4 regions of the Streptomyces antibioticus genome follow, and region 3 is predicted to be linked to each of the others. Evidence: riboswitches for the same ligand, from Rfam matches in the RefSeq annotation. Region 3 holds a riboswitch; each other region holds the start of a gene.
What was found. A riboswitch is a leader RNA that binds a small molecule or an ion and turns the genes downstream of it on or off. The one in region 3 is predicted to bind cobalamin.
Positions count from the first base shown of each region.

Region 1: linked by a shared signal. The riboswitch ahead of AFM16_RS09650 (cobalamin biosynthesis protein) and the one ahead of AFM16_RS30400 (energy-coupling factor ABC transporter permease) in region 3 are both predicted to bind cobalamin.
Region 2: linked by a shared signal. The riboswitch ahead of AFM16_RS37440 (CoA-acylating methylmalonate-semialdehyde dehydrogenase) and the one ahead of AFM16_RS30400 (energy-coupling factor ABC transporter permease) in region 3 are both predicted to bind cobalamin.
Region 4: linked by a shared signal. The riboswitch ahead of metE (5-methyltetrahydropteroyltriglutamate--homocysteine S-methyltransferase) and the one ahead of AFM16_RS30400 (energy-coupling factor ABC transporter permease) in region 3 are both predicted to bind cobalamin.

Region 1 covers NZ_CM007717.1:2,159,465-2,167,261, reverse strand. Annotated here, with positions in the region: gene AFM16_RS09660 (putative cobaltochelatase) at 1-1,793, opposite strand, end outside; gene AFM16_RS09655 (cobyric acid synthase) at 1,892-3,403, opposite strand; gene AFM16_RS09650 (cobalamin biosynthesis protein) at 3,400-4,350, opposite strand; cobalamin riboswitch at 4,452-4,591, opposite strand; gene AFM16_RS09645 (hypothetical protein) at 4,739-4,960, opposite strand; gene AFM16_RS09640 (inorganic phosphate transporter) at 5,007-6,269, opposite strand; gene AFM16_RS09635 (class II aldolase/adducin family protein) at 6,473-7,156, shown strand; gene AFM16_RS09630 (alpha/beta hydrolase) at 7,216-7,797, shown strand, end outside.
Region 2 covers NZ_CM007717.1:8,323,333-8,331,129, forward strand. Annotated here, with positions in the region: gene AFM16_RS37415 (prenyltransferase/squalene oxidase repeat-containing protein) at 1-424, shown strand, start outside; gene AFM16_RS37420 (hypothetical protein) at 421-1,326, shown strand; gene AFM16_RS37425 (energy-coupling factor transporter transmembrane component T) at 1,359-2,489, shown strand; gene AFM16_RS37430 (ABC transporter ATP-binding protein) at 2,486-4,093, shown strand; gene AFM16_RS37435 (ECF transporter S component) at 4,135-4,905, shown strand; cobalamin riboswitch at 4,969-5,142, shown strand; gene AFM16_RS37440 (CoA-acylating methylmalonate-semialdehyde dehydrogenase) at 5,366-6,889, shown strand; gene AFM16_RS37445 (acyl-CoA dehydrogenase family protein) at 6,895-7,797, shown strand, end outside.
Region 3 covers NZ_CM007717.1:6,701,470-6,709,266, forward strand. Annotated here, with positions in the region: gene AFM16_RS30375 (family 43 glycosylhydrolase) at 96-1,550, opposite strand; gene AFM16_RS30380 (hypothetical protein) at 1,737-2,243, shown strand; gene AFM16_RS30385 (ATP-binding cassette domain-containing protein) at 2,253-3,098, opposite strand; gene cbiQ (cobalt ECF transporter T component CbiQ) at 3,095-3,844, opposite strand; gene AFM16_RS30395 (energy-coupling factor ABC transporter substrate-binding protein) at 3,849-4,244, opposite strand; gene AFM16_RS30400 (energy-coupling factor ABC transporter permease) at 4,241-4,972, opposite strand; cobalamin riboswitch at 5,003-5,184, opposite strand; gene AFM16_RS30405 (superoxide dismutase) at 5,402-6,043, shown strand; gene AFM16_RS30410 (winged helix DNA-binding domain-containing protein) at 6,205-7,311, shown strand; gene AFM16_RS30415 (S1 family peptidase) at 7,421-7,797, opposite strand, start outside.
Region 4 covers NZ_CM007717.1:7,741,751-7,749,547, forward strand. Annotated here, with positions in the region: gene AFM16_RS34970 (RNA-binding protein) at 1-900, shown strand, start outside; gene AFM16_RS34975 (antibiotic biosynthesis monooxygenase family protein) at 954-1,289, opposite strand; gene AFM16_RS34980 (PASTA domain-containing protein) at 1,395-2,060, shown strand; gene metE (5-methyltetrahydropteroyltriglutamate--homocysteine S-methyltransferase) at 2,125-4,443, opposite strand; cobalamin riboswitch at 4,597-4,821, opposite strand; gene bla (class A beta-lactamase) at 4,948-5,931, shown strand; gene AFM16_RS34995 (FdhF/YdeP family oxidoreductase) at 5,946-7,797, opposite strand, start outside.

The DNA.
Region 1 (7,797 bases), 4.5 Mb from region 3:
AGCGCCCGGCGCGCCGGATCCCGGAGCCGCTCCACCCGCAGCACGTCGTGCGCCCGCAGCAGCCCGGCGGCCAGCGGGGTGCGCCCCCCGGTGGGCAGCGACTCCAGCCGTACGGCGGCGGCGTCCACCGAGGACGTGGGCGGCAGCGCCACCTCGGCCGCCGACCCCCGGAAGGTCACCAGGCCCACCTTGTCCCGCCGTTGGTAGGCGTCCAGCAGCAGCGAGAGGACGGCGCCCTTCACGGCGCTCATCCGCTGCCGGGCCGCCATCGACCCGGAGGCGTCCACGGCGAACAGCACGAGGTTGCCCTCGCGCCCCTCCCGGGTCGCCTGCCGCAGATCGTCCCGGCGCACCACCAGGCCCCGCCCGGACCGCCCCCGCGCCCGCTGGTGCGGCGCGGCCGCCAGCACGGTCGCCGCCAGATGCAGCTTGGTCAGGGCACCCCGCGGCCGGCGCGCGCCGGTGGTGCGCCCGTGCTCGGTCCGCGCCCGCGAGCGCCGCCCGGCGGCACCCTCACCGATCCCGGGCACGCTGAGCACCTTCGTACGGAACGGTTCGGCGGCCCGTACGGCGGACCGCTCGCCAGAGCCCGCACCGGCACCGGGGGAGTCCTCGGGCTGCCCGCCCGCACCGGCCTCGGGCGGCGCCCCGGCGTCGGCCCCGGCCGCGTCGTCGGGCCCCCCGGCGTCCGGGGCCGGACCCCCGCCCCCGCCACCGTCGTCGGGCCCACCGGGATCCGTGTCGGGATCCGTGTCCGGGTCGGGCTCGGGATCCTCGTCGTCGCCCGCGAACTCCTCCAGCGTCCGGTCCAGCCGGTCCTCGTCGAGCCCCGGCGCGTCGAACGGATTGCGCCGGCGCCGGTGCGGCAGCGCGAGCAGCGCCGCCTGCCGCACGTCCTCGGCGAGCACGTCCGTGCGCCCGGCCCAGGCGGCCAGCGCGGTCGCCGTACGGGCCATCACGATGTCGGCGCGCATGCCGTCCACCTCGAAGGCGGCACAGGTCGCCGCGATCTGCCGCAGCGCCCCGTCGCCCAGCCGCACCGACGGCAGCAGCTCCCGCGCGGCCGTGATCCGCTCCCGTACGGCGGCCTCCTCGTCCGCCCACCGGGCCGAGAAACCGGCCGGATAGTCGTCGTAGGCCAGCCGGCGCCGCACGACCTCCACCCGCTGGTCGGGTTCGCGCGAGGCGGCCACCTCCACCGTCAGCCCGAACCGGTCGAGCAACTGCGGCCGCAGCTCGCCCTCTTCGGGGTTCATGGTCCCGACGAGCAGGAACCGGGCGGCGTGCCGTACGGAGACGCCCTCGCGCTCCACGTACGAGGCACCCATCGCCGCCGCGTCCAGCAGCAGGTCGACCAGATGGTCGTGGAGCAGGTTGACCTCGTCGACGTAGAGGATCCCGCGGTGCGCGTCGGCCAGCAGGCCCGGCTCGAACGCCTTCACGCCCTCGGCCAGCGCCCGTTCGATGTCCAGGGCGCCGACCAGCCGGTCCTCCGAGGCGCCCACCGGCAGCTCCACCATCCGCGCCGGACGGGTCTCGGACACCCCCGTCTCGTGCGGCCCGTCCGGGCAGCCGGGGTCGGGGGCGGCGGGGTCGCAGGAGAAGCGGCAGCCGGAGACCACGTCGAGGGCGGGCATCAGCGCCGAGAGCGCCCGCACGGCGGTGCTCTTCGCGGTGCCCTTCTCCCCGCGCACCAGCACCCCGCCGACCGCCGGTGACACGGCGTTCAGCAGCAGCGCGAGCCGCAGATCGTCCTGGCCGACGACGGCCGTGAATGGGAAGGGGGTGGTCACTGGTTCTCCTCCAGGTCGCCGGCCGGCTCCGGACGCGGGACGGGCGGACGGGACGGGCGGACGGGACGGCACGGTGTTCCCGTGGGACGGCACGGTGTTCACGCGGGCGCCCCCGGTGGCACGAAGGGAAGTCCCGGCGGCGCGCCCGACTCGACGAGCCGCCACAACGCGTCCGTGTCCGCGTGCTGTTCGATCAGATCGCCGAGCCGGTCGAGCTGTTCCTCGCGCAGCGCGGCGAAGGAGGTGTCGGCGGCCGGCACGAACCGGCGGCCCGCGGCGGCGGCCACCTCGCGCAGAAAGGCCCGCCGGAAGCCGTCCGACTCCAGCGAACCGTGCCAGTGCGTGCCCCACACCGAGCCCGCCCGGCACCCGTCGAGGAAGGGCTCCCCGCCGGTCACGGTGGCGACCCCGTGATGGATCTCGTACCCCTCGACCCGCTCGCCGAGGGCCTCGCCGACCGGCCGGGTGAGGGTCTTCTCCGGGGCGAACCGCACCCGGACCGGCAGCAGTCCGAGCCCGTCGACCCGCCCGCGGCGGCTCTCGACGTCGTCCTCGATGTGCTCGCCGAGGATCTGGAAGCCGCCGCAGATCCCGAGCACGGGCCGCCCCTCGGCCGCCCGCCGGGCGAGGGCGTCGGCGAGCCCGCGCTCGCGCAGCCACTCCAGCGCCCGCACGGTCCCCCGGGTGCCGGGGACGACGACGAGATCGGCGTCGGCCAGCTCCTCGGGCCGGTCCACGAACCGCACGACGACACCGGGCTCGGCGGCCAGCGCGTCCACGTCCGTGAAGTTGGACATCAGCGGGATCGCGCACACGGCGACCCGCAGCACGTCCTCGCCGACCGGCGGCGCGACGGTGGACTCGCGCACGGTGCCGCGCAGCGACACCCGCAGACCGTCCTCCTCGTCGATCCCGAGCCCGTGCCGGAAGGGCAGCACCCCGTAGGTGCGGCGCCCGGTGAGCCCGTGCAGCATGTCGAGCCCCGGCTCCAGCAGGCTGACGTCCCCGCGGAACTTGTTGACGAGGAACCCGGCCACCAGCTCCTGGTCCTCCGGCGACAGCAGCGCGACGGTGCCGAAGAAGGAGGCGAAGACGCCGCCGCGGTCGATGTCGCCGACCACCAGCACCGGCAGCCGGGCGCTGCGCGCGATGCCCATGTTCACGATGTCGGTGCGCCGCAGGTTGATCTCGGCGGGGCTGCCCGCCCCCTCGCAGATCACCGCGTCGTAGGTGCTGCGCAGCTCGGCCAGACAGTCGACGACCGTCCCGAGGAGCCGCTGCTGACGGCCCCCGTGGTAGCCGCGCGCGCTCATCTCGCCGACCGGCTTGCCGAGCAGCACGACCTGACTGCTGCGCTCCCCGCCGGGCTTGAGCAGCACCGGGTTCATCAGCGCGCTCGGCTCGATCCGGCACGCCTGCGCCTGCATGGCCTGGGCCCGCCCGATCTCGGCGCCCTCCTTCGTCACGAAGGAGTTCAGGGACATGTTCTGCGCCTTGAAGGGCGCGACCTTCACCCCCTGCCGCACCAGCCACCGGCAGATCCCGGCCGTGACGACGCTCTTGCCCGCGTCGGACGTGGTCCCGGCGACGAGCAGCCCCCCGCCCGTCATGACGCCCGCCCCCGCACCCGCGCGGCGGCGGCCCGCCCGGCGACGGTGACGCCGAGCGCGAGCAGCGCGACCCGGCGGGACAGCCGTACCGCCCGCTCGATGTCCTTGACCTCCACGGAACGCCCCTTCTGGTTCAGCACCGGCCGGTGTTCGACCCGGCCCCCGTACGACAGCGTCCCGCCGAGCCGCACCCCGAGCGCCCCCGCGAAGGACGCCTCCACGGGCCCGGCGTTGGGACTGGGATGCCGGTGGGCGTCGTCGCGCCAGGCCCGCACGGCCCCCCGCGGATCGTCCCCCGCGAGGACGGCGAGGACGGCGGTGAGCCGCGCCCCCGGCCAGCCGGCGAGGTCGTCCAGGCGCGCGGACGTCCACCCGAAGCGCAGATGGCGCGGTGAGCGGTGCCCGACCATGGCGTCCAGCGTGTTGACGGCCCGGAACCCGAGCAGCCCGGGCACCCCGGCGGCCGCCCCCCACACCAGGGCCCCGGTGACGGCGTCGGAGGTGTTCTCGGCGACGGACTCGACCACGGCGCGGACGATCCCGTCGGCGTCCAGGGCCTGCGGGTCGCGCCCGCACAGATGCGGCAGCCGGGCCCGCGCCGCGTCGACGTCCCCGGTCTCCAGGGCGTGGCCGACGGCCCGCGCCTCGCGCGCGAGGGAGGTGCCGCCGACGACGGCCCAGGTGGCGGCGGCGGTGAGGGCGACGGACCCGGCGGGGGAGGAGCGGACGGCGCGCGAGGCGGCGGCCCCGAGCGCTACGGCGCCCCCGGCGCACACCAGGGTGTGCAGGGCGCCCCAGCCCCGGTGGTCGCGCCACAGCACGCGCTCGACGGCACCGGCGGCCCGCCCGAATCCGGCGACCGGATGGCCCCGGCGGGGATCGCCGAGCAGCAGGTCGCCGAGGAGGCCGAGAGCGGCGCCGTACGCGTGGACGCGGTCGGCACGCACCGGCTCAGCCGGCCGTGCGGCCGGGCAGGGGCCTGGTGCGGTACCTCAACGACCGAGCGCGCATGGCGATATGTCCTCACTCAGGGTGTCCGCGCCCTGGTTCGACGAGACCGGCGGTGAGAGTTCCTGGCTCCCGGGGGTTACTACCCCGGTGACAGTGGCGGGACCGCGCCGGATTCGCACCGGCTTCCTCTTCTGCCGCCGTAGCTGGCCCCGGCAGTCCACCACGGGCCCCGAAGGGCCGTCAACTTGCCGTTGACCTGCGGGGGGAGAGTGTGCAGAACCCCACACCGCCCGTACGCGGACCGGGCCGCACACGAAGGCGCGCCCGGTCCGGGACCCCGGGAAGGGGCCGGACCGGGCGCACCCGGGGACGGTCGTCGTGGCCTCAGGCCACGATCAGCGAGATCCCGTAGGCCACCGCGGCCGTGCACGCCGCGAAGCAGGCGTACGCGCCGGTCAGGGCGAGGGTGGCGGAGCCGCCCTGCGCGGTGGCCCGTTCGCGGTGGGAGAGGGCCATGATGCCGAGGGTGAAGAGGCCCACGAGGGCCACGGTGACCACGAGGCTGACGCCGAAGACGGAGCCCAGGGCTGCCCAGTCGATCTTCATAGGGATGCTGTTCCTTCGCGTTCCTGCGTATCCGGGCGGATGGCGCTCAGGCCGTGGGGGCGGGCGAGGCCGCCGGCTCGGCCGCCGGGGAGGCGATCGTGGCGGTCAGGGTCTCGGAGACCGGCTCGGGCACCGTCTCGGTCATCGCGGCGGTGGGCGGCGGAGTCACCGCGGCGATGGCGGTGGTGACGACACCGGCCGGCTCGTCCGGATGGTCGTTGACGTTGGTGTGGTCGACGTGCTCGCGGCGGGAGATCTTCCAGATGGCGGCGCTGGAGGCGACCAGGAAGACCGCGACCACCGCCGTGCCCCAGGCGCCGAAGCCGGTGACGTACTCGGCGAGCGCGCCCACCAGGGCGGCGGCCGGGAGCGTGAGGCCCCAGGCGACGAACATCCGGGTCGCGGTGGACCAGCGGACCACCCCGCCCTTGCGGCCGAGGCCCGCGCCCATCACGGAACCGGAGACCGAGTGCGTGGTGGAGAGGGAGAAGCCCAGGTGGGAGGAGGCCAGGATGACCGTCGCGGCGCTGGTCTGGGCGGCGAAGCCCTGCTGCGGCTGGAGGTCGGTGAGGCCCTTGCCCATGGTGCGGATGATGCGCCAGCCGCCGAGGTAGGTGCCGAGCGCGATGGCCAGACCGGCGGTGAGGATGACCCACAGCGGCGGGTCGGAGTCGGGGGCGACGGCACCGCCGGCCACCAGGGCCAGGGTGATGATGCCCATCGTCTTCTGGGCGTCGTTGGTGCCGTGGGCCAGGGAGACCAGGCCCGCGGAGGCGATCTGGCCGGCGCGGTAGCCCTTCTCGGCGGCCTTGCCGTCGGCCTTCCTGCCCAGGCGGTAGGAGAGCCGGGTGGCGAGCATCGCCGCGACGCCCGCGACCAGCGGGGCCGCGATCGCCGGGATCAGGACCTTGGTGACCAGGACGTCACCGTGGACCGCGCCCATGTCGGCGGAGGCGATGGTGGCGCCGATCAGACCGCCCATGAGGGCGTGGGAGGAGCTGGAGGGCAGGCCCACCAGCCAGGTCAGCAGGTTCCAGAGGATCGCGCCGACCAGGGCGGCGAAGATGACCTCGGGACGGATGCCGGTCTCGTCGACGAGACCCTTGGAGATCGTGTTGGCGACCTCCACGGAGAGGAAAGCGCCCACAAGGTTCAGCACGGCGGACATGGCCACCGCGACCTTGGGCTTGAGCGCACCGGTCGAGATGGTGGTGGCCATCGCGTTGGCGGTGTCGTGAAAACCATTCGTGAAATCGAACGCGAGTGCGGTGACCACCACAATCGCGAGGATCAGCGAGAAGTTTTCCATTTACCCAGGCAATCTTTCGAAGTCATTGGTCGGCTGACCGTAGGCAACCTGGGTGAACGGAAGGTGAACTGAGGCGGTCACTGCGGTGTCCACATCCGGGGGTCGTCACCCCCTGTCGCGGCGGCCCGTAGCGGGTGGTCCACGATGCGTGATCCGGCCGCCGTTGTATGCGATGGGAGGCCGTGCGCTGGCAGGATCGGGGCATGGCTGAGCAGCGGTACGAACAGCGTCGGCGGGACCCGCTCCCCGAGGAGACGGACGCCTGGGAGGCCCTGGTGGCGGCGGCCCGCCGCACGGTCGCGGACGGCCTCGTCGTCGGCACCTCGGGCAACGTCTCCGTCCGAGTCGGCGACACCGTACTCGTCACCCCGTCGGGCGTGCCCTACGACCGGCTCACCCCGGACGACGTCACCGGCGTCGACCTCACCGGCCGGCAGGTGCTCGGCACCCTCGTCCCGACCAGCGAACTGCCCATGCACCTCGCCGTGTACGCCACCACCGACGCCCGCGCCGTCGTCCACACGCACGCCGTCCACGCCACCGCCGTCTCCACGCTCGTCCTCGAACTCCCGCCCGTCCACTACATGACGGGCGCCCTCGGCGGCCCGGTCCGCGTCGCCCCCTACGCGCCCTACGGCACCCCGGAGCTGGCCGAGAACGTCCTGCGCGCCCTCGAAGGACGCACCGGCTGCCTCCTCCGCAACCACGGCACCCTCACCCACGGCACCACCCTCGACCAGGCCTACGACCGCACCGCCCAGCTCGAATGGATGTGCAGCCTCTGGCTCAAGGCGTCCTCGGTCCCCCACCACACCCCGTCCCTCCTGACGGAGTCCCAGATCACGGAAGCGGGCACCCGCCTCCGCAACTACGGCCAGCCGGGCTGACCCGACCCCCTGGGGCCCCTCCACTGGCCGCCAAGAGGATTGGCCAGGACACTGGACGGGTGCGCACTGTCACCGCGACGGCCGCTGCCGTCACCGCAGCCCTGGCCGCCGGCGCCGTCAGTGTCGCCGCCGGGCGGCTCGCCAGCGACGCCGCGCTGAAGGCGCCGCCCGGGCGGCCCCTGCCCACCGAACCCCGGCTCACCGTGCACGGCACCGCCGCCGGCCAGATCGCCCTCACCCGCCATCTGGCCAGCCTGCGCCCCGGCACCTACGGGCTCGCGGGCGACGGCTCCCACGCGGTCGTCGGCCCCGTGCTGCCGCAGGCTGCCGGCTCCGCCGACACCGTCGTACGGCGGCTCGAAAGCGTCACGCACGGCAGCCTGAGCCCCGGGGACGCCGTGTGGCTCACCCCCAACCTGTACGTCGGCAACCCGAGCGCCGCCCTCGGCCTCGACCACGCCGACGTCGACGTGCCCGGCGAGCTGGGCCCGCTGCCCGCCTGGTTCGTGCCCGGCGACCGGCGCACCTGGGTGATCGCCGTGCACGGCCTCGCCGCCACCCGCGAGCACGCCCTGAACCTCATGGGCTTCCTGCACAGCCGCCGCTTCCCGGTCCTCGCCCTCTCCTACCGGGGCGACCTC
Region 2 (7,797 bases), 1.6 Mb from region 3:
CCTGTCCCTGGACGCGGAGAAGTACGCCGACGAGATCGCCGACGCCCGCACGTTCCTCGCCTCGCAGCAGAACGGCGACGGCGGTTTCCGGGTCGCGAAGGAAGGCCAGGACGGCTCCGACCTGCGCGCCTCCACCCAGGCGGTCGGCGGCGCGACCGGCATCAGCTTCGGCACGCTCGAACGCAGCCTGGCCGGCACCTCACCGCAGCCCACGCCGAGCCCGAGCGGTACGGTCCCGCAGATCGTCACGCCCGGCGGCGACACCGAGGGGTCCTCCGTGGCTGGCGGCGGAGGCGGCGGGGCCCTGGCCTCCACCGGCGTCCGGGCCGGCCTCCTGGCCGCGATCGCCCTTCTGCTGGTGGGCGCGGGCTGGCGCACGGCGGTCGTCGCCCGCCGGCGCGCGGAGAGCGGAGCCGGACGATGACCGTACGACTCCCGCGGGCCGCGGCGGCGCTCGGGCTGACGGCCGCCGCCCTCGGCGCGACGGCCGGCCCCGCCGAGGCCGACCCGCAGCCCATGGGCCGGTGCACCACCACCTCCGGGGTCGTGCTCGCCGTCGACTTCAGCCACTGGGGCGGCCCGGTCTACCGCTCCTGCGGCACCACCCCCACCACCGGCTACGAGCTGCTCAACCAGGGCGGCTGGCGCACCACCGGCACCGGACACGACGGCCCCGCCTTCATCTGCCGCATCGGCTACAGCGGGCACCGGGGCGGCAAGCAGTACCCGACCCCCGCCCAGGACGACTGCGTCCTCACCCCGCCCGCCTCCGCCTACTGGTCGTACTGGCACGCCGACCCGGGCGCCCGGGACTGGAGCTACAGCCAGCTCGGCGCCATGCTCTACCGGCCCAAGCCCGGCAGCGTCGACCTGTGGATCTTCGGCGGCACCGACATCGAGGGCACCCGGGGCCGCCCCACGGTCACCCCCGACCAACTGCGCGCCCACAACACCCGCCCGCAGGGCGACACCGCCAAGCCCGCCTCCACCGCCAAAGCGCCCCCGCCGCCGCCCGGCGTCGACACCGGCCCCGCCCCGCAGCCGCGGACCAGCACGCCGACGACCGCCGCACCGGAGAAGAAGCCGAAGAAGACCGGGCCCAGCGCCACCCCTTCACCGACACCGAGCCCGTCCGCCGCCCCGTCGACGTCCTCACCCGCGGTGGCCGCGCCTCGTCCCGGCCCCGGCGTCGTGGACGCCGCGCCCGCCGCCGACGCGCGGCACGACGCCGGGTCGATCACCCCGGTCGTCACCGGCGCCGCCCTCGTCGCGCTGATCGGCGCCGCCGCGGCCTACGCGGCCCGCCGGCGTCGCCGTACCGAGTGACCGCGGTGGCCCGTACGACCGTGGAGGCGCCGATGTCCGGCCCCCGCCCGGCGCCGGACGCGGGCGGGCGACGGCTGCCGCGCCTCCTGCATCCGATGGCCTGGTGGGTGTGGGCGCTGGCCCTCGCCACCGCCGTCAGCCGCACGAACAACCCGCTGCTGCTGTTCCTCGTCCTCGCGGTCCTCGGCTACGTCGTCACCGCCCGCCGTACCGAGGCACCCTGGGCGCGCGGCTTCAAGTACTACCTGTACCTGGCCCTGACCGTCGTGGCGATCAGGGTGGTGTTCCGTGCCGTGTTCGCCACCGGCATCACACCCCGCGACCACTTCCTGTTCTCCCTCCCGCACCTCCCCACCCCCGACTGGTACGCGGGCATCCGGATCGGCGGGCCGGTCTCGCTGGAAGCGCTGCTGTCGGCGGCGACCGACGGACTGCGGCTGGCCTGCATGCTGTGCTGCATCGGCGCCGCCAACACCCTCGCCAACCCCAAACGGGCCCTGCGCGTCCTGCCCGGCGCCCTGTACGAACTCGGCGTCGCCGTCACCGTCGCCCTCAGTGTGGCCCCACAGCTTGTGCAGAGCGTGCAACGCGTGCTGCGCGCCCGGAAGTTGAGGGCAGGCAGGACCCGGGGCGCGCGGGCCCTGCGCGGCATCGCCGTCCCCGTCCTGGAGGACGCCCTGGAACGCTCGCTGCGCCTCGCCGCCGCCATGGACTCCCGCGGCTACGGCCGCGCGGGCCGCGCCACCCCCCGCTCCCGCCGGATCACCGGCGCGCTCATGCTGCTCGGCATGTGCGGCCTGTGCGCCGGCGCCTACGGGCTGCTGGACGCCACCGCGCCCGCCTTCCTCGGCCTGCCCGCCCTGGGCCTCGGCGCGCTGCTGTGCGTGGCGGGCCTGCGTCTCGGTGGCCGACGCGTCACCCGCACCGCCTACCGTCCCGACCCCTGGCGCCTGCCCGAGTGGGCCGTGGCGGGCAGCGGCGTCCTGGCCGCCGTCCTGCTCCTCACCCACCTCGGCTACGACCCCGCCCAGCTCAACCCCACCTTCTACCCGCTCACCTGGCCCCGACTGCCCCTCGTGCCGACCGCCGCGATCCTGCTCGCCGGCACCGCCGGATTCCTCGCGCCCCCGCCCAGCCCCACCCGGAGAGCCGACGCCCCGTGATCACCTTCGACCAGGTCACCGTGCACTACGAGGACGCGCCCGAACCCGCCCTGCGCGACGTCGACTTCACCGTGGAGGAGGGCGAACTCTGCCTCGTCGTCGGGCACACGGGCGTCGGCAAGTCGACGCTGCTCGGCGCGGTCAACGGACTCGTCCCGCACTTCACCGGCGGAACGCTGTACGGCCGGGTCACGGTCGACGGCCGTGACACCGCCCACCACCCGCCGCGCGAACTCGCCGATGTCGTGGGCGTGGTGGGGCAGGACCCGATCGACGGCTTCGTCACCGACACCGTCGAGGAGGAACTCGCCTACGCCATGGAGCAGTTGGCGATCCCGCCGGGAACCATGCGCAAACGTGTCGAGGAGACCCTCGACCTGCTCGGTCTCGCCGACCTGCGCCACCGCGCCCTGCACGAACTCTCCGGCGGCCAGCAGCAGCGCGTCGCCATCGGATCCGTCCTCACCGCCCACCCCCGCGTGCTCGTCCTCGACGAACCCACCTCCGCCCTCGACCCGACGGCCGCCGAGGAGGTCCTCGCCGCCGTCACCCGCCTCGTCCACGACCTCGGCGTCACCGTCCTGATGGCCGAGCACCGCCTCGAACGCGTCGTCCAGTACGCCGACCGCGTCATCCACCTCCCCGGCGACGGCCGCGCCCGCATCGGCCCGCCCGCCGACATCCTGCGGACGTCGGCCATCGCGCCGCCGATCGTCGAACTGGGCCGTGCCGCGGGCTGGTCGCCGCTGCCCCTGTCCGTCCGCGACGCCCGCCGCGCCGCCGCACCCCTGCGGACCGAACTCGCCGGCCGCACCCCGGACCCGGTCCGCCCGGCGCCCGCGGGGGAGCCCGCCCGGCTGCTGACGGCCCGCGGCATCACCGTCGCCTACCGCGGCGTGCCCGCCGTACGCGAGGTCGACCTGGAGCTGCGCTCCGGTGAGGTGACCGCGCTCATGGGCCGCAACGGTTCCGGAAAGTCCTCCCTCCTCTGGGCGCTGCAAGGCTCAGGACCGCGCCGCGCCGGAACGGTGAAGGTCGCCGGCGGACCCGACCCGCACGACGTGCCCGCCGCACGCGCCCGCCGACTGGTCGGCCTGGTCCCGCAGACGCCCGCCGACCTGCTCTACCTGGAGAGCGTCAAGCAGGAACTCGACCAGGCGGACGCCGAGTCGGGCACCACGGTCGGAGCACGTGACGTCCTGGACCGCATCGCGCCCGGCATCGACGACGCGACGCACCCCCGCGACCTGTCGGAAGGACAGAAACTCGCCCTCGTCCTCGCCATCCAGCTCTCCGCCGCGCCCCGGATCGTCCTCCTGGACGAGCCGACCCGCGGCCTGGACTACCGCGCCAAGACGGCGCTCATCAAGATCGTGGACACCCTCGCGGCGGACGGCGGATCGGTCGTCGTCTCCACCCACGACGTCGAGTTCGCCGCCCGCGCCGCCGACCGCGTGATCGTCATGGCCGAGGGGGACGTCGTGGCGGACGGCCCGACTACGGACGTCATCGTGGCCTCACCGGTGTTCGCACCCCAGACGGCGAAGATCCTCGCACCGCTGCCGTATCTGACCGTCGACCAGGTGAAGGCGGCCCGACCGTGAGGACCGCCGCCATCCGGCTGACCCCACGGGTCGCCGTCGTCATGACGATGGCGGCGTTCCTCGGCGTCGTCGCCTTCTTCTGGCCGTTCGTCGTCGCACCCGGCAAGTTCGGCTCGAACTACGCGCCGCCCGTCATCTTCGGTGTGCTCCTGGTGCTCGTCCTGTGCGTGGTGCTGTCGGAGATCGCCGAGGGCGGCATCGACTCCAAGGCCCTGGCCATGCTGGGCGTCCTGTCCGCGGTGAACGCCGCCCTGCGCCCCCTGGGAGCCGGCACGGCCGGCGTCGAGACCGTCTTCTTCGTCCTGGTCCTCGCCGGCCGCGTCTACGGACCCGGCTTCGGCTTCACCCTCGGCTGCACCTCGCTGTTCGCCTCGGCGCTCATCACCGGTGGCGTCGGGCCGTGGATGCCGTACCAGATGTTCGGGTGCGCGTTCGTCGGGATGCTCGTCGGATTCCTCCCCCGGGCGAGCGGCCGGCGCGAGGTGCTGATGCTGGCCGTCTACGGCTCCCTCTCCGGCTATCTCTTCGGCTTCCTGCTCAACCTCTCCTTCTGGCCCTTCTCTGTGGACCCCGGCAGCTCCGTCGCCTATCTGCCCGGCCTCCCCTTCACCGAGCAGTGGCAGCGCTACATCGCCTTCGACCTCGCCACGTCCCTCGGCTGGGACACCGGCCGGGCGGTCACCAACTTCGTGTGCGTCCTGCTGGCGGGCCCCGCGGTGCTGACCACCTTCCGCAGGGCCGCCCGCAAGGCCCGCTTCCGCGCCCCGGTGCGCTTCGCCGACCCCCGGACGGCGGAATCCGAACCCGGCTGACCAGCCACGTTCTCGTGGAGGGGCTCGCCGCACTGGATTTACTAGGATGTCCAACTATATAGTCGCGCGTACAAGGCCCGCGGTGCAGGGAAGCCGGTGCGATTCCGGCGCGGTCCCGCCACTGTGACCGGGAAGTACGCCGTCGAGCGGTACGCCACTGACGAGAAGGACGTCGGGAAGGCGGACGGCGCGCGCTGATCCGGGAGTCAGGATACCGGCCGCGGGACGTTCCGTGTTGTCCACGAGGATGGAGCTGACACGCATGGCACCGGTGCGCGCACCCGACCCCGGCAGGGCCCCACTGCCCCTGCCCGGCCCGCTCCCGCACGTCACCGTCAGGACCTGACGGCCCGTACGCCATACGCGATCTCGCGCAGCCCCCGCACCCGCCCGCCACCACGTCGGCATGCGGCGGCCTGCCGCGCCATCCCCGGATCCCTCCTGACGAGAGCAGGCAGTCATGGTCCGAGAGCACGAACGCGCCTCCGTGCGCGAGTTGACGCACTTCGTCGGCGGCAAGCACACCCCGGGCACCTCGGGGTCCTACGGGGAGGTGTACGACCCCAACACCGGGGAGGTCCAGGCGCTGGTGCCGCTGGCGAGCCGCGCCGAGACGGAAGCGGCGATCGCCGACGCCGTCAACGCCCAGCGGGAATGGGGCGAGTGGAACCCGCAGCGCCGCGCCCGCGTGCTCCTGCGGTTCCTCCAGCTCGTCGAGCAGGAAAGGGACCCGCTCGCCCGGCTGCTGTCGTCCGAGCACGGCAAGACGGTCGCCGACGCCCACGGCGACCTCCAACGCGGCCTGGAGGTCGTGGAGTTCGCCGCCGGAATCCCGCATCTGCTCAAGGGCGAGTTCACCGACAACGCCGGCACCGGCATCGACGTCCACTCGCTGCGCGCTCCCCTCGGGGTCGTCGCCGGGATCACGCCGTTCAACTTCCCCGCGATGATCCCCCTGTGGAAGGCGGCGCCCGCGCTCGCCTGCGGCAACGCCTTCGTCCTCAAGCCGTCCGAACGCGATCCGTCGGTCCCGCTCAGGCTCGCCGAACTCTTCCTGGAGGCGGGGCTGCCGCCCGGTGTCCTCAACGTCGTCAACGGCGGACGGGAGGCCGTCGACACCCTCCTCGACGACCCCCGGGTGGCCGCCCTCGGCTTCGTCGGTTCCACGCCCGTCGCCGCGCACGTCTACGCGACCGCCGCAGCCCACGGCAAGCGCGCCCAGTGCTTCGGCGGCGCCAAGAACCACATGATCGTGATGCCGGACGCCGACCTCGACCAGGCCGTGGACGCGCTGATCGGCGCGGGATACGGCTCGGCGGGGGAGCGCTGCATGGCGATCTCCGTGGCCGTCCCGGTTGGCGAGGAGACGGCCGACGCGCTCGTGGCCCGGCTGAAGGAGCGCATCGGCACCCTCCGCATCGGCCGCAGCGACGACCCGGCGGCGGACTTCGGCCCCCTGGTCGGCCCGGAGGCCGTCGAACGGGTCCGCTCCTACGTCGACCTCGGTGTCGAGGAGGGCGCCGAACTCGTGGTGGACGGCCGCGACTTCGTCCTGGCAGGCCATGAGAACGGCTTCTTCGCCGGCGCCTCCCTCTTCGACCGGGTCACCCCGGACATGCGCGTCTACCGGGAGGAGATCTTCGGACCCGTGCTGTCGGTCGTACGCGCCGCCGACTACGAGCAGGCCCTGCGGCTGCCCAGCGAACACCCCTACGGCAACGGCGTCGCGATCTTCACCCGGGACGGCGACACCGCCCGCGACTTCACCCGGCGGGTGAACACCGGCATGGTCGGCGTCAACGTGCCCATCCCGGTTCCGGTCGCCTACCACACCTTCGGCGGGTGGAAGCGATCCGGCTTCGGCGACCTCAACCAGCACGGCCCGGACGCCATCCGCTTCTACACCCGTACGAAGACGGTCACTTCGCGCTGGCCCGCCGGCCTGAGGGAAGGCGCGAGCTTCACGATCCCCACGATGGGATGAGCGACATGACCGGCACCCTGCTCACCGAGGACCAGCAGGCCCTCGTGGAGACCACGCTCGACTTCGCCCAGGACCATCTCGCCCCGTACGCCCTGGACTGGGACCGCGACAAACACTTCCCCGTGGACGTGCTGCGCAAGGCGGCCGGCCTCGGCCTCGGCGGCGTCTACGTCCGCGAGGAGTCCGGGGGCAGCGGCCTCACCCGATCCGACGGCGTCCTCGTGTTCGAGACCCTCGCCTCCGGCTGCCCCTCCATCGCGGGCTACCTCTCCATCCACAACATGGTCGCCTGGATGATCGACCGCTACGGCGACGCCGGCCAGCGCGAGCGTCGGCTGCCGCGCCTGTGCGCCATGGAGGATCTCGCCGCCTACTGCCTGACCGAGCCGGGCGCCGGCTCGGACGCGGCCGCCCTCACCACGCGGGCCTTCCGGGACGGCGACGGCTGGGTGCTGAACGGCGCGAAGCAGTTCATCTCCGGCGCCGGGGCCGCCCAGACGTACCTCGTCATGGCCCGCACCGGCGGTGCGGGCGCCGACGGGGTGTCCGCCTTCATCGTCGACAAGGACGACGCCGGCCTCTCCTTCGGGCCGAACGAGCGGAAGATGGGCTGGAACGCCCAGCCCACCCGCCAGGTGATCCTGGATGGAGTCCGCCTGCCCGCCGACCGGCTCCTCGGCCGCGAGGGCGAAGGCTTCCGCATCGCGATGAACGGCCTGAACGGCGGACGGCTCGGCATCGCCGCCTGCTCCCTGGGCGGCGCCCGCAGCGCCCTCGACCGCAGCCTCGCCCACCTCGCCGACCGGGAGGCGTTCGGCGGGCGGCTGCTGGACTCGGCGGCGTTGCGCTTCCGTCTCGCCGACATGGCCACGGAACTGGCCGCCGCCCGCGCCCTCGTGCGGCAGGCC
Region 3 (7,797 bases):
ACCTGTGATCGTAGGGAGTTCACGGCGCGGGGCGGACGGTTCCCCCTCGCCTCACACAGTTGGCGCAGTCCTACGGCCCCTCGCGGCCGGGTCGCTCACTGCGTGTGGAAGGTGGCGTCCGCCCGGTCGGTCGCCGTGCCCGGCGTCTGTACGTACAGGAAGTGGTCGTGGTGACGGACGTACCGGCCCGGGTAGTTGTACGACTCGAAGGAGACGCCCGTCGTGTCCGCGAGGCCCGTCCGGCGGTGGAAGGCCGCGTCGGCGGCGAAGGCGGCCGTGCCGTCGTTCCGCTCCAGCCACACCTCGAAGTTCCGGTGCCGCAGGTAGTGGCCGGGGTAGTTGGCGGACTCCAGCGACACCGTGCCCGTGCCGGCCAGCCCGGTCACCACGCGGAACTGCGAGTCCGCGAGCGGGCTGACACCCGCCTCGATCCTGGCGCGGAACTCCCAGTGCCGGACGAAGCGGTCGGGGTGGTTGGCGGACGAGAAGCGCTGCGGGGTGACCCCGTCGGCGACCGGGATGCCGAAGTCGGGGGTGCCGTCGGCCTTCCAGTACACCTTCTGCACCCGGGTGCGGCGGTTGGGGTCGTTCAGCGGATCGCCGCTGATCTCCCGGTAACCGCGGTCGTGGTAGACGAGGATGTCCGACGTCCCGTCCTCGGACACGGTGAACGAGTTGTGGCCCGGCCCGTACTGCGAGGTCGCCTCGCTCGACCTGAACACCGGCGACGTGCTCTTCGTCCAGGAAGCGGGGGAGGTGAGGTCGGCCGTCGCGGACGCGGTGAGCATGCCCAGGCAGTAGTTGGCGTCGGTGGCGCTCGCCGAGTAGGTCAGGAAGACCTTGCCGCCGCGCTGGATCAGCGCGGGCCCCTCGTTGACCTTGTACCCCACGGTCTCCCAGGACAGCGTGGGTTGCGAGATCTCCGCCGGAGTCCCGCTGATCGTCCAGGGGTTGGCCAACCGGGCGATGAACAGGCTGGTGTTGTTGTCCTCGGCCGGATTGCGCTGCGCCCACGCGAGATAGCGCACTCCGCCCACGACGAAGGTCGTGGCGTCGAGCGAGAAGCTCTCCCACGTGGTCCTGATCTGCCCCTTCTCGGTCCAGGCGGCGGTCAGCGGGTTGGCGCCGGTGCCCTCCAGGACGTACATCCGGATCGCCCATACGTCGTCGGTGGCGCCGGCCGCGAAGTACACGTACCACCTGCCCTCGATGAAGTGGATCTCCGGCGCCCAGATGTGAGCGCCCATGACGCCGCTGCTGTGCCTGGTCCAGATGGTCACCTCCTGGGCGGTCGAGAGCCCCTGGAGGGTGGTGGCCCGGCGCAGCACGATGCGGTCGTACGCGGGGACCGTGGCGGTGAAGTAGTAGTAGCCGTCGGTGTGTCTGACGATGTGCGGGTCGGCGCGTTGAGCGGCGATCGGGTTGGTGTAGGTCACGGCGGGGGATTCGGGTGCGGCGGCGTGGGCGGGGGTGGCGGGTGCGCCGGTGAGCAGGGCCGCGAGGGTGACGAGGACGGTCAGTAACAGGCGGGCGGGTGCGGGTCTCGACATTGCCTCTCCCATGGTCAGCATGGTCGTGTGGTCAGCATCGTGTGTTCGTAATTTCGAACTAGGTTCGCAACCCCGGCCAGAAGATAGGGGCTGGGCATGACCCCGTCAACGCTCGTGAACGACCGTCCCGCACCGCCCGTACCACTGGACAGCCGTCATGTCGCAGACTCGAACACGGAGAGGCACGTGCCACAGCAGTCGCAGCCCGCACCCCCCGGCCGCAGCAGATCCCTCGCCCGCCCCCTGCGCGCCGCCGCGCTCGTCGCCGGGCTGGCCCTGCTCCCGCTGGCCACGGCGTGCGGAGCGGGCGCGGACGCCGCCAAGCCGGCGGAGGACAAAGGCGCGTCGCGGCTCTCCGCCACGCCCGCCGCCGGGGTGGTCGCCCCGCCGAAGGTCGAGGTGATCGCCGGTCTGCTCGGCTGCGAGCCCGCGATCCGCACCGAGGCCGACGAACTCCGCGAGGGCACCTGCCGCTCCGCGAAGGCGAACTACCTCATCACGACCTTCCCGGCGGAGAAGTTCAAGCTGACCTGGCTGGACTCCGCGAGCATCTACGGCGGCACCTATCTGGTCGGCCCGCGCTGGGTGGTCAGCGGACGCCCCGAACTGCTGGAGCCCGCCCGGGAGAAGGTCGGCGGCGACATCCAGCAGCTCCGGGGCATGAACGACGCCACCGCACCCGGCGCCCCCTGAGGACGCCCGTCACCTCCCGGTGGGCGCGGCGGCCAGCGCGGCCAGTTCCTCCGCCGTGCGCGGGCCGGGCGTGCCGTCCGTCAACATGCCCCGGGCGCGCAGCAGTTCGGCGGCGGCGACACCCCACGGCAGTCGGAGCCCGGCCTGTGCGAGCAGGTCCGCGCGGGCCAGCATGTCCGCCGCCGGGCCGGTGTGGGCGCCGGACGGCGTGAGCAGCGCCGCGTCGTCGGCCCAGCGCAGGGCGAGGTCGACGTCATGGGTGGCCATCACCACCGTGGTGCCGGACGCGCGCAGCCCGTCGAGGGTGACCAGCAGCCGTTCCTGGCCGTCGGGGTCGAGCCCGGCGGTCGGCTCGTCCAGGATCAGCACACGCGGACGCATCGCGACGGCGCCCGCGATGGCCGTCCGCTTGCGCTGCCCGTACGACAGCAGATGGGTGGGCCGTTCGGCCAGGCCCGTGATGTCCAGGGCGGCGAGCGCCTCGTCGACGCGGGCCCGCACCTCCGTGTCGGACAGGCCGAGGTTCAGCGGCCCGAACGACACGTCCTGGCCGACGGATGCGGCGAACAACTGGTCGTCGGGGTCCTGCACCACGAGCTGCACCGTCGTCCGCAGCCGGGTCAGCCCCTTGCGGTCGTAGCCCACCGGGCTTCCCTCGACGCTCAGTTGGCCGGCGTGCGGCCGAAGTCCCCCGCTGAGCAGCCGCATCAGCGTGGTCTTGCCGCTGCCGTTGCGCCCCAGCAGGGCGAGCGCGCGTCCGGCGCGGATCTCGAAGTCCAGCCCGTCGAGCACCGAAGGGCCGTCCTCGTAGGCGAAAGAGGCGCCCCGCAGGGCGACCAGCACGGGCTCGCTCACGTCGGCGGCCTTTCCAGGACGAGGGTGAGGGCGGCCAGCGCGGCGAGGAGCGCGACACTGGCCGCCGTGAAACGGACGGAGACCCGGGCCTCGGGCACGAGGACGCGCAGGGTGCCGTCGTAGCCGCGCCCGGCGAGACCGGCCTGGAGCCGCGCCGCCCGGTCGAAGGCTCGGACGAACGCCGTCGCGCCGAGCCCGGCCAGCGCCCGCCACTCCGCGGCCCGGCTGGTGTGCCCGAGCCGCGCCGCCTGCGCCTCCCGGATCCGCCGCATCGAGTCGAGCAGCAGGAAGCTCATCCGGTACGTCACCAGCGCCACGTCCACGACGGGTGCGGGCACCCCGGCCCTGACCAGGCGCGGCAGCAGGTCGGACATCGGTGTGGTGAACGCGAACAGCAGAACGCCGAGCGAGGCGGCCGAGGTGCGCAGCAGCAGTTCCCCGGCGCGTACGGCACCGCCGTCCGCCCAGCCCACGAGCCCGCCGGGGCCGCCCACTTGGACGAGCAGGGTGACCGCGCCGGTGACGCAGAACCCGAGCGGCACCCGGTAGGCCCGCCACAGCCGGCGGCCCGGCACCCCGGCCGGTCCCAGCAGCACCGCGAGAGCGGTCACCAGGACGAGCGCGGCGCCGGGCCAGGGCGGCAGACAGACGGCGAGAGCGGTCAGGCCGAGCCCGAGCACGGCCTTGTCCACGGGATGGCGGCGGCGCCAGCGACTGCTGTGCGCCGCCGCGTCGATCGGCAGCACCCGGTCAGGCCCGTTCGGCGGCGGGGCCGGCGGAGGTGCTCTCGGCCGATGGGGCCGATGCGGCCGAGCCGGTGTCCGGGGCGTCCTGGCGGGCCAGAGCCCGCTCCTCGCCCTGGCGCCGGCCCCGGTGCACGCCGAAGTAGTAGGCGAGGACCCCGGCGCCCAGCGCCGCCTGGACGGCGAACAGCGCCGACTCGATCTCGCCGGACGGCGGTTCGTAGAGCGGGGAGAACCATGGCTCGTAGTCCGGCTCGATCTCGGTGATCGCCGTCTCCGCCTCGGCGTCGGCGCCCGTGAACGGCTCCTCCTTGTGGTCGCCGAGCCCGAGGGCCAGCGGCAGGACGGCCAGCGCGGCCACGACGAGCAGCAGCAGGGCGTTGATCTTCGTGTTGCGGTTCATCGGGCCACCGCCTCGGTGCCGGCGTCGGCGGAGGCGCCGTTGTCGGCTCCGCCCCGGTTCCGGCCGCCGGTCACCAGCACACCGAGCCGGGTCAGTTCACCCTTGCTCGACTGCACCAGCAGCCGCATCACGAACACCGTGAGCAGACCCTCGCTGACCGCCAGCGGGATCTGGGTGACGGCGAAGATGGAGCCGAACTTGCCGAGCGCGCCCAGGAATCCGCTGCCCGGGTCGGGGAACGCCAGCGCCAACTGCACGCTGGTCACGCAGTAGGTGGACAGGTCGGCGGCGAACGCGCCGAAGAACACCGCGACCATCAGCGGCACGTCGAAGCGCCGCAGCAGTTTGTAGACGGCGTATCCGGCCCATGGTCCGACGATCGCCATGGAGAAGACGTTGGCGCCGAGCGTGGTGAGCCCGCCGTGGGCGAGCAGCAGCGCCTGGAACAGCAGGGTGATGGTGCCCAGGACGGCCATGATCGGCGGCCGGAACAGGATGGCGCCCAGGCCGGTGCCGGTGGGGTGGGAGCAACTCCCCGTCACGGACGGCAGTTTCAGGGCGGAGAGGACGAAGGTGAAGGCCCCGGAGGCGCCGAGCAGCAGGGTGCTCTCGGGGTTCTCCCTGACCTCACGGGTGAGTGAACGGACTCCGTGGACGACAAATGGTGCGGACGCGACGCCCCAGGCGACGGCGTGCGCCGGCGGGAGGAAACCCTCGGCTATGTGCATGGTTCAGCAGACCCTCTCCAGCACCTCGTGGATGGTTGACGCGCCCCGGCCGGTCTCCTGGCTGACGGGTACCACCGTCCGTGCTCCGCCTTCCCGGGTCCGAGGACCCAGTGGCTGCCCGTGAGGGCCGGAGCCGGACTTCCCGATCACAGTGGCGAGGGCCGCACCGGTTTCACACCGATTTCCCGTTCACCGAGGCGTGGTGACAGTAGTGCCCGTACGAGGCCCCTGACAAGCGACAACGGGGGGCGCGAAGGCGGCGTGGGACGGCTCACACACCGGCGCACACCCAGCGCACACGCGGAGCACGGCGGCGACACGCGGCGACACGTCCCTGGTCCTAGGTCCTACGGCTGATCAGCACCGGCACCCTTCTGCTGTTAGCGTGCACTTGCATACCATTCGCAATAACGTCGGAGGACGTTGGACATGGCGGTTTACACGCTCCCGGAGCTTCCGTACGACTACGCGGCGCTCGCCCCGGTCATCAGCCCCGAGATCATCGAGCTGCACCACGACAAGCACCACGCGGCGTACGTCAAGGGCGCGAACGACACCCTGGAGCAGCTCGCGGAGGCCCGGGACAAGGAGTCCTGGGGTTCGATCAACGGCCTGGAGAAGAACCTGGCGTTCCATCTCTCCGGGCACATCCTGCACAGCATCTACTGGCACAACATGACCGGCGACGGCGGCGGCGAGCCGCTGGAGGCGGACGGCGTGGGCGAGTTGGCGGACGCGATCGCCGAATCCTTCGGCTCCTTCGCGAACTTCAAGGCACAGCTCACCAAGGCGTCGGCCACCACCCAGGGTTCGGGCTGGGGCGTCCTCGCCTACGAGCCGCTCTCCGGCCACCTCATCGTCGAGCAGGTCTACGACCACCAGGGCAACGTCGGCCAGGGCTCCACCCCGATCCTGGTCTTCGACGCGTGGGAGCACGCCTTCTACCTCCAGTACAAGAACCAGAAGGTCGACTTCATCGACGCGATGTGGGCGGTCGTCAACTGGCAGGACGTGGCCCGGCGTTACACGGCCGCCAAGGAACGCGGCGACAGCCTCCTCCTGACCCCGTGACCGACACACCCCGAGGGGCGGCCCCGATCGGCACGGGGCCGCCCCGCCCTTGTCAACGCCCAGCGGCGAGGACGTTACGAGGCACTCGTCCGGCACCCCGGTGCCATGCGGACGCCCACAGCGGACAGCATCTGTCCTCGATCCCCGCTACCGTCCCGTCCATGACGAAGCCGACCCCCGCCGCCCCCGTGCTCGACGCCCGCGCACTCAACCGCGCGACCCTCGAACGGCAGTTGTTGCTGCGGCCCGCCGCGCTGGCGGCGACGGAGGCCGTCACCCATCTGCTCGGGCTCCAGGCGCAGAACGTCAGGCCGCCGTACTACGCGCTCGCGGCCCGTCTCGCCGGATTCCGTCCCGAGGACCTGTCCGCGCCGATGGCCGACCGCCAGGTGGTCCGGATCGTCACCATGCGCTCCACGATCCACACCCACACCGCCGACGACGCGCTCACCCTGCGGCCGCTGGTGCAGCCCGCCCGCGACCGCGAGCTGAACGCGTTCCGCAAGGGGCTGGCCGGAGTGGACCTGGACGAACTCGCGGGGCTCGCCCGGGACCTCGTGGAGGAGGAGCCGCGCACGATGGCGCAGTTGCGCGAGGCGCTGTCCGCGCGGTGGCCCGAGGCCGACCCGCAGTCGCTGGGGCTCGCGGCCCGCTGCCGGCTCCCGCTCGTCCAGGTCACCCCGCGCGGGCTGTGGGACCGCAGCGGACAGGTCGCGCTGACGACCGCCGAGCACTGGCTCGGCCGGCCCGCCGAACCCGCCCCGGCGCCGGACGACGTCGTGACGCGCTACCTCGCCGCCTTCGGACCGGCCTCCGTCAAGGACATGCAGACCTGGGCCGGGCTCACCCGGCTGCGCGACGCCTTCGAGCGGCTGCGGCCCCGCCTGGTCACCTTCCGCGACGAGCACGGCGTCGAGCTGTTCGACCTCCCGGACGCCCCCCGCCCGGACCCGGACACCCCGGCCCCGCCCCGGTTCCTGCCCGAGTTCGACAACCTGCTGCTCTCCCACGCCGACCGCACCCGCGTCGTCCCGTCCGACTACCGGGGCCGCACCTGGCGGGGCAACCAGGCGTACCGCACCCTGCTCGTCGACGGGTTCCTCGCGGGCGTGTGGCGGCTGGAGGAGGACGCGCTCGTCGTCGAACCGTTCGGGCGCCTCACCGCGGGGCAGCGGCGGGAGGTGGCCGGGGAGGCCGAGCGGATGCTGGCCGCGCTGCACCCGGGGGAGCCCCGTGACCTGCGGTTCGGGACGGTCGTGGAGCGGTGACGCGGGACGTGGATAGGGGGCGCTGCGGGCCGCTCGTGGAGGCTCGCAGCGCCCCCTGGCATTCACCTGAGGGGTGCTCAGGAGTTCATGGGGCGTACGCGGTGACCCGTCAGGAGTTCACCTGCGTGGCGACCAGGCCGGAGAAGGCGGTCAGCCGGGTGTAGACACCCGGGTGACCGGCCTGGGCACAGCCCTCGCCCCAAGAAGTGATCCCTGCCAGGACGCCCCCGATGAGCAGGGGACCGCCGCTGTCGCCCTGGCAGGTGTCTACGCCGCCGGAGGAGTATCCGGCGCACACCATGTCGGACGGCACGAAGTCCGAACCGTAGGAGCTCGCACAACCGGAGTCGGAGACGATCGGCACGGTCGCCGTCCGAAGCTGGTTGGAGGAGCTGCCGTTCTGTGAGGTCGTGCCCCAGCCCAGGACGCGGGCCGTCGTGCCGGCCGCGTACAGATCGGTCTGGGACGAGGTGACGTACGACGCCG
Region 4 (7,797 bases), 1.0 Mb from region 3:
GGGCACTACACCGGCACCGAGAGCACGGCGAGCGACCATGGCGCCGTCGAGGCGGCCTACCTCCGGGCGGTCGAGGCGTTCGCCGCGGAGACGGGCGTCGGCCGCCTCGCCGTGCGCGAGCCGCAGGTGCCGTCACTCGCACACTTCGGCGGAGAACCGGCGCTGCCCGGCTTCGGCCTCGACGCCCTCTTCCCGGACGGCCTCACCAGCCTCCACGACGGCGCCGAAGTGCCGCTCGGAACCGGCCTGGAGATGGTCCGGTTCATGCTGCGCGACGCGGGGGTCTGGTGCCGCCTGGAGGTGGCGGACGTGTTCGCGGTGCACGTCGGCTGGGACCAGTACCTCTACGTCGGCAGCGACCGGCCCTGCGAGGAGGCGGTGACGCGCACCGCCGCGCTCGGACTGTTCGCGGAACGGTGCGCGGCATCCCCGTACGCCGTGGAAGAGGAGGAGGACGGACGCGTCCAGGTTCCTGCGGACGACGAGTTCTGGGCCCGCGTACACCGGGCGGTCGCCGACGGCGAGGCCGGGCTGTTGGAGGAGACGTTCGTCGCGGGTGCCGAACGCTGGCACCGGCTGACCCCCGAAACCGTCGACGCGGTGCGGGCCGGGCTCGTTCCCCGCGCGTGTCTGGCCCTCTGGCCCGACCTGTCCACCGATGTCACCGCTGTCCTCGCCGGCCTTCCCGCCGACGGTCTCGTGGAAGGTGTCTGGCAGGAGCCGGACGGGCGGATCAGGAACGCGGTCGTCGACGAGAGCGGGTTCGCCGAGCTGGCCGTGCGGATGTCCGCCGCCACCGCCGCGACGCTTCTGTCCGTTTACGCCGACGAACGCGTCCCCCTTCTCACCGCCGTTCTGCCCGACGGCGACGGTGTGGTGCGGGCCCGTTGGCGGAGCTGAGCCGTGGCCGGGCGGCGGCAGTCCGGAGAGCGCCGCCGCCGGCCGGGGCCGGGCTACTGCTCGGCGGGCTTCGGGGCCGCCTGTTGGACGACCTCGAAGGACCACAGGGTGGAGGCCGAGGCCGCCGGCTGTGGGCGTTCGCCGTCTGACGCGCCGCCGCCGCGGTGGGCCGCCTTCATCGGGCCCTCCAACCACGCCTGGAACGACTCCTCGTCGCGCCAGCGTGTGTAGACGAGGTAGGTGTCCGTGCCCTCGACCGGGCGGAGCAGCTCGAACCACTCGAAGCCGTCCGAGTTCTCGACGGCGTGGGCGCGTGCGGCGAACCGCTTCTCCAGGGTCTCCCGCTGTTCCGCCGGGACGGTCAGTACGTTGATCTTGACTACGCTCATGGACCCATCCTGCACGCACCCCACATCGGCGCGACGCACCGGGCCACCTTCGGACGTGTTCGTGGGACCATCGCAGTTTGCGCAGCATCACCAAGAGGGGCGGACATGGCCAACTGGAAGGTCATCGGCGGAATCGTGGCGGGAGTCCTCGTCATCGGCGGTATCGGGTCGGCCCTGGACGACAAGGAGAGCGGCAAGGGCGGCGACGCCGTCGGTTCGGCGACTCCCAGTGCTTCGCGTACCGCCACGTCCCCGGCCAGCGCCGGTCCTGACGGCAAGGGCGATGTCGAGAAGCACGCCGTTCCGCGGTTCGTCGGTATGGGGCTCCAGTCCGCCCAGGACGCCGCTCAGGAGGTCGGCTTCTACAGTCTGACCTCGCACGACGCCCTCGGCCGCGGCCGGATGCAGGCGTTCGACCGGAACTGGAAGGTCTGCTCGCAGAGCGTCGCCGCCGGCCGGACCGTGGCGACGGACACCGAACTCGACTTCGGCGCGGTCAAGCTGGACGAGACCTGCCCCGCCAAGGACCGGACCGCTCCCGCGAAGGCCGACGGGACGATGCCCGACTTCAAGGGCAAGTCCGTGAAGGTCGCCCGCGCGGCGCTCGACTCCGGCACCTCGATCACCGTGGAGGACGCGTCCGCCGACGACCGGTTCGTGTTCCTGGAGTCGAACTGGCAGGTCTGCACCCAGAGCCCGAAGGCCGGTGCCGAACTGAACGGGCAGCCCGTGGAGTTCACGGCCGTGAAGTTCGGCGAGTCCTGCCCCTGACCGGCCGGAGGCGAGGCGCGTCGCACGCCTGCCCCCGGCCGGCCCCGTCAATCGGCCGTGAGGATCAGGAACCGTTCAGTTCCGCGCGGACCGTGCGGGCCGCCGTGACCAGGTTCTCCAGGGACGTGCGGGTTTCCGGCCAGGCGCGGGTCTTGAGGCCGCAGTCGGGGTTGACCCAGAGACGTTCGGCGGGGATGGCCCGCAACCCCGTGCGCAGCAGATCTGCCGCCTCCTCCGCGCTCGGCACCCGCGGGGAGTGGATGTCGTAGACACCCGGGCCCGCCTCGCGCGGATAGCCGTGGGCGGCGAGTTCGCGGGCGACCTGCATATGGGAGCGGGCCGCTTCGAGGCTGATGACGTCCGCGTCGAGGTCGTCGATGGCCTGGACGATGTCGCCGAACTCGGCGTAGCACATGTGGGTGTGGATCTGGGTGTCCGGGCGCACCCCGGCCGTGGTGAGACGGAACGCCTCGGTGGCCCAGGCCAGGTACGCCGTGTGGTCGGCCGCCCGCAGGGGCAGCGTCTCGCGCAGGGCGGGCTCGTCGACCTGGATGACCGAAGTCCCGGCCGTCTCGAGGTCGTTGACCTCGTCGCGCAGCGCGAGGGCGACCTGCCGGGCGGTATCGCCGAGGGGCTGGTCGTCGCGGACGAAGGACCAGGCGAGCATGGTGACCGGCCCGGTGAGCATGCCCTTGACGGGGCGTGAGGCGAGGGACTGGGCGTAGGCCGTCCAGCGCACGGTCATCGGCTCGGGGCGGGAAATGTCCCCGGCGAGGATCGGCGGACGGACGTAACGGGTGCCGTAGGACTGGACCCAGCCGTGCTGCGTGGCCAGATAGCCGGTGAGCTGTTCGGCGAAGTACTGGACCATGTCGTTGCGTTCGGGCTCGCCGTGCACGAGGACGTCGAGACCGGCCTTCTCCTGGAAGGCCAGCACCTCCTGGATCTCCGTCCTGATGCGCTCCTCGTAGGCCCCCGTGTCGATGCGTCCGGCGCGCAGATCGGCGCGTGCGGTGCGCAGTTCGGCGGTCTGCGGGAAGGAGCCGATGGTGGTGGTCGGCAGCAACGGCAGGCCCAGGTGGGCGCGTTGGGCCGTGGCGCGTTCGGGGTAGGGCTGGGCGCGGCGGGTGTCCGCGTCGGTGACGGCCTCGGCGCGGGCCCGGACCGCCGGGTCACGGGTGATCGGGGAGTTTGCGCGGGAGGCCAAGTCGACCTTGTTGGCGGCGAGTTGGGCCGCGATGGCGCCGGTGCCGCGGGTGAGGCCCTTGGCGAGGGTGACGACCTCCGCGGTCTTCTGACGGGCGAAGGCCAGCCAGCGCAGGATCTGCGGGTCGATGTCCCGCTCGGCGGCGGCGTCGAGCGGCACATGGAGCAGGGAGCAGGACGCGGCCACGTCGACCCGGTCGGCCAGACCGAGCAACGTACCCAGCGTGGTGAGCGACGCGGAGAGGTCGTTGACCCAGATGTTGCGGCCGTTCACCACACCGGCGACCAGCCGCTTCCCGGGCAGCCCGCCGACGGCGGCCAGTGCGTCCAGGTTGGCGGCCGCCCGCTCGGTGAAGTCCAGCGCCAGCCCCTCCACCGGGGCCTTGGCCAGCACGGGCAGGGCCTCGCCGAGCCGGTCGAAGTAGGAGGCCACGAGCAGTTTCGGACGGTCGGTGAGGGCGCCGAGGTCGCGGTAGGCGCGGGCCGCGGCGTTGAGTTCGGCCGGGGTGCGGTCCTGCACCAGGGCCGGTTCGTCGAGCTGCACCCAACCGGCCCCGGCGGCACGCAGATCGGCGAGGACCTCGGCGTACACGGGCAGCAGCCGGTCCAGGAGGGTCAGCGGGTCGAAGTCCGCCGGCACACCGGGTGCGGGCTTCGACAGCAGCAGATAGGTGACGGGACCGACGAGAACCGGCCTGGCCGTGAGCCCGAGGGCATGGGCCTCCTCCAACTCGGCGACCTGCTTGGCGGAGTCGGCCGTGAAGACCGTGTCCGGGCCCAACTCGGGCACCAGATAGTGGTAGTTGGTGTCGAACCACTTGGTCATCTCCAGCGGCGCCACGTCCTGGGTGCCGCGGGCCATCGCGAAGTAGCCGCCCAGCGCGTCCGCTTCGACGGCGGCGCGGTGCCGTTCGGGGATCGCGCCCACCATCACGGTCGTGTCGAGGACGTGGTCGTAGTACGAGAAGTCCCCCGTCGGGACCTCGTCGACGCCGGCGGCGGCGAGCTGCCGCCAGTTGCTCCGGCGGAGTCCGGCGGCGGTCTCCCGGAGGAAGTCGGCGGTGACGCGGCCCTTCCAGTGGCCCTCGATCGCCTTCTTCAGTTCCCGGCTCTGCCCCTGACGGGGGTAGCCGTACACGGTGGCCCGTGCTGCCGCGGCTGCGGGCTTGGTGGTCACGGAGATCTCCTTCGCGAGACTGATCCCTGAGATCCCGGCGACGGGACGAGAGCGCGAAGGGGTGACAGACCGTACGGCAGCGGCCCACGGCCGTCCGTACGATGTGTGCGCCGACCCGCCCTCGAGGTCACCGGGATGTCCGCGCGTGAGTGCTTCACGCACGGGCAGTTGGCAGGTCTTCGGACTCGTGGGCGCGTCCTCCGGCCGTCGGAGGTCACCTACTGGCCGTCGCTTCCCAGACCCTGTTCGTCGGGCCCAGTGCGTATGACGGCGGTCGTTCCCACTCACCGCTGCGGGGCAGTCCCGGATTCCCACCGGGTTCCCTCTTACGACGCTCCCGCCTGGCGGACGGGGCGAACCAGCTACGCGGGCCACCCTACGCGGTGCCGTCGTCCGCGTGAAACCCCCGGCCGCCGCGTGCCCCCGACCGGACGAAACCGACCCACCCGCCCCGGGCGTCCCTCCCGACGACAGGAAGATCACGACGACACGAGGACGGACACCATGGACCGGAACGACCCGATCCCGGCGGCCCAGGCGGCCCCGATGGCACGCCACGGCCGCCGCGCGGCACTCACCCTCGGCGCCGGAGCGGCCCTCGCCACCGCCCTGCCGGGTTCCGCACAAGCCTCCACGACCGACACGACCGACACGACCGCCGCGCACGCCTCGACGACCGCCGGAACACGCCTCGGCCGGCGCTTCCACGCCCTCGAACGCCGGTACGCGGCCCGCCTCGGCGTCTACGCCCACGACACGGCCACCGGACGGACGCTGGCGTACCGCGCGAACGAGCGGTTCCCGCTGTGCTCGGTGTTCAAGACCCTCGCCGCGGCAGCCGTGTTAAGGGATCTCGACCGCGACGGGGAGTACCTCGCCCGCCGGATCCGCTACACCGAGGAGTACGTCACCGCCTCCGGGTACGCGCCGATCACGGGCACCGACGAGAACGTGGCCGCCGGGATGACCGTCGCCGAACTGTGCGCCGCCACCGTCTCGCACAGCGACAACGGCGCGGGCAATCTGCTCCTGCGCGAGCTGGGCGGACCGACCGCGATCACCCGGTTCGCCCGCTCGCTCGGCGACCCGACGACCCGGCTCGACCGGTGGGAGCCCGAGCTGAACACGGCGGAACCGTGGCGCCGGACCGACATCACCAGCCCCCGCGCCATCGGCAGGACCTACGCACGGCTCCTGCTCGGCGGGGTCCTGCCGCGCGCGGACCGTGAGCTGCTGACGGGCTGGCTGGTCGCCAACACCACCAACACCGCCCGCTTCAGGGCCGGTCTGCCCGCCGACTGGACGCTCGCGGACAAGACCGGGGGAGGCGCGGCGTACGGCGTCGCCAACGACGTGGGGGTCGTATGGCCCCCCGGTCGGCCGCCGATCGTGCTGTCCGTGCTGTCGACCAAGTACGCCCCCGAGGGTCCCACGGACAATCAACTCGTTGCCCGGGCCGCCGCACTGGTGGCGGACGCGCTGACCTGAGAGCAGGCCGGCCGTCAGGACCGGGTGATCGTCACCTTCAGGTGCTTCATCAGCGGCTGGTCGCTCTGCTCGCTGTAGTCGCTGATCGCGCACAGCACGTTCATCTCCGGCATGTAACCGGCCGCGCAGCCCCGCGGGATGTCGTACGGGATGGCCAGGTAGCCGTCGAGGCGGCGTTCGCTGCCGTCCTTGGCGGTGCTGACGATGTCGACCGGGTCGAACTCGGCGATGGCGCGGTCCCGCATGTCGTCCTTGTTCATGAAGACGAGCGTGCGGAGGTTCTTGACGCCCCGATAGCGGTCGTTGTCGGAGTAGATCGTGGTGTTCCACTGGTCGTGGGAGCGCATCGTGCCCAGGGCGAGGGTGCCGGGTTCGGGGACGACGTCGGGCAGCGGGGCCGCGGAGAACTCGGCGAGGCCCGACGGCGTGCGGAAGACCAGTTCGCGCGCCGGCTGCTTGATACGGAAGCCGAGCGGCAGCCGCACCCGGCGGTTGCAGTCCTCGAAGCCGTCCAGGACCTGGGCCATGGTGTCGCGGATACGGTCGTAGTCCTCGACGTACCAGTCCCAGGGCGTGCCGCTGTCCGGGAGGGCGGCGCGGGCCATGCCGGCGATGATGGCGGGCTCGGAGAGCAGATGCTTGGAGGCGGGGCGCTTCATGCCCACCGACAGATGGACCATGCTCATCGAGTCCTCGACCGAGGTGGCCTGGATGCCGCCGCGTTGGTGGTCCTTCTCGGTCCGGCCCAGACACGGCAGGATGACCGCCTGCCGGCCGTGGACCAGATGGCTGCGGTTCAGCGTGGTGCTGACCTGCGCGGTCAACTCGCAGGAGCGCAGCGCCTCATAGGTGTACGGGGTGTCGGGCGCGGCGAGCGCGAAGTTGCCGCCCATGCCGACGAACACCTTCACGTCGCCGCGGTGCATCGCCTGGATGGTGTTGACGGTGTCGAGGCCGTGCTTGCGCGGCGGGTCGATCCCGCACACCTCGGCCAGCCGGTCCAGGAACTCCGTACCGGGCCGGTGGTCGATGCCGCAGGTGCGGTTGCCCTGGACGTTGCTGTGCCCGCGCACCGGGGAGGGTCCCGCGCCCTCGCGGCCCAGATTGCCGCGCAGCAGAAGGAGGTTGACGATCTCGCGTACGGTGTCGACGCCGTGCTCGTGCTGGCTGACGCCCAGGCACCAGCTGATGATGCTGCGGTCGGCCTCCCGGTACACCTGCGCCGCGTGCAGGATGTCCGCCCGGCTGACGCCGGACTGCCGTTCGATCTCCTCCCAGGAGGTGTCCTCGCACACCGTCCGGTAGGCGTCGAAGTACGCCGTGTGCCGCTCGATGAACTCCTGGTCCAGCGCCTTCGGATCGGTCTTCGCCTGTTCGAGGACTGCCTTGGCCATGCCGCGCAGCAGGGCCATGTCGCCGCCGATGCGCGGCTGGATGTTGAACGTGCTCGTCCTCGTCGTCTTGAACAGGGCCATGTCCAGGAAGTCGTGCGGCACGATCGTGCGGGTGGCGGCCGCCTCCACCAGGGGGTTGATGTGCACGATCTGGGCGCCCCGGTGGTACGCCTCGGCGAGCGCGGTGAGCATCCTGGGCGCGTTCGAGGCCGCGTTGACGCCCATGATGAACAACGCGTCCGTGCTCTCCCAGTCCTTGAGGTCGACGGTGCCCTTTCCGGTGCCCAGGGACGCGTCGAGAGCGCGGCCGCTCGCCTCGTGGCACATGTTGGAGCAGTCCGGCAGGTTGTTCGTGCCGAGTTCGCGGACCATCAACTGGTAGAGGAAGGTGGCCTCGTTGCCGAGGCGGCCCGAGGTGTAGAAGGACGCCTGGTTCGGGTCGTCGAGCGAGCGCAGGGTGCGGCCGACCAGT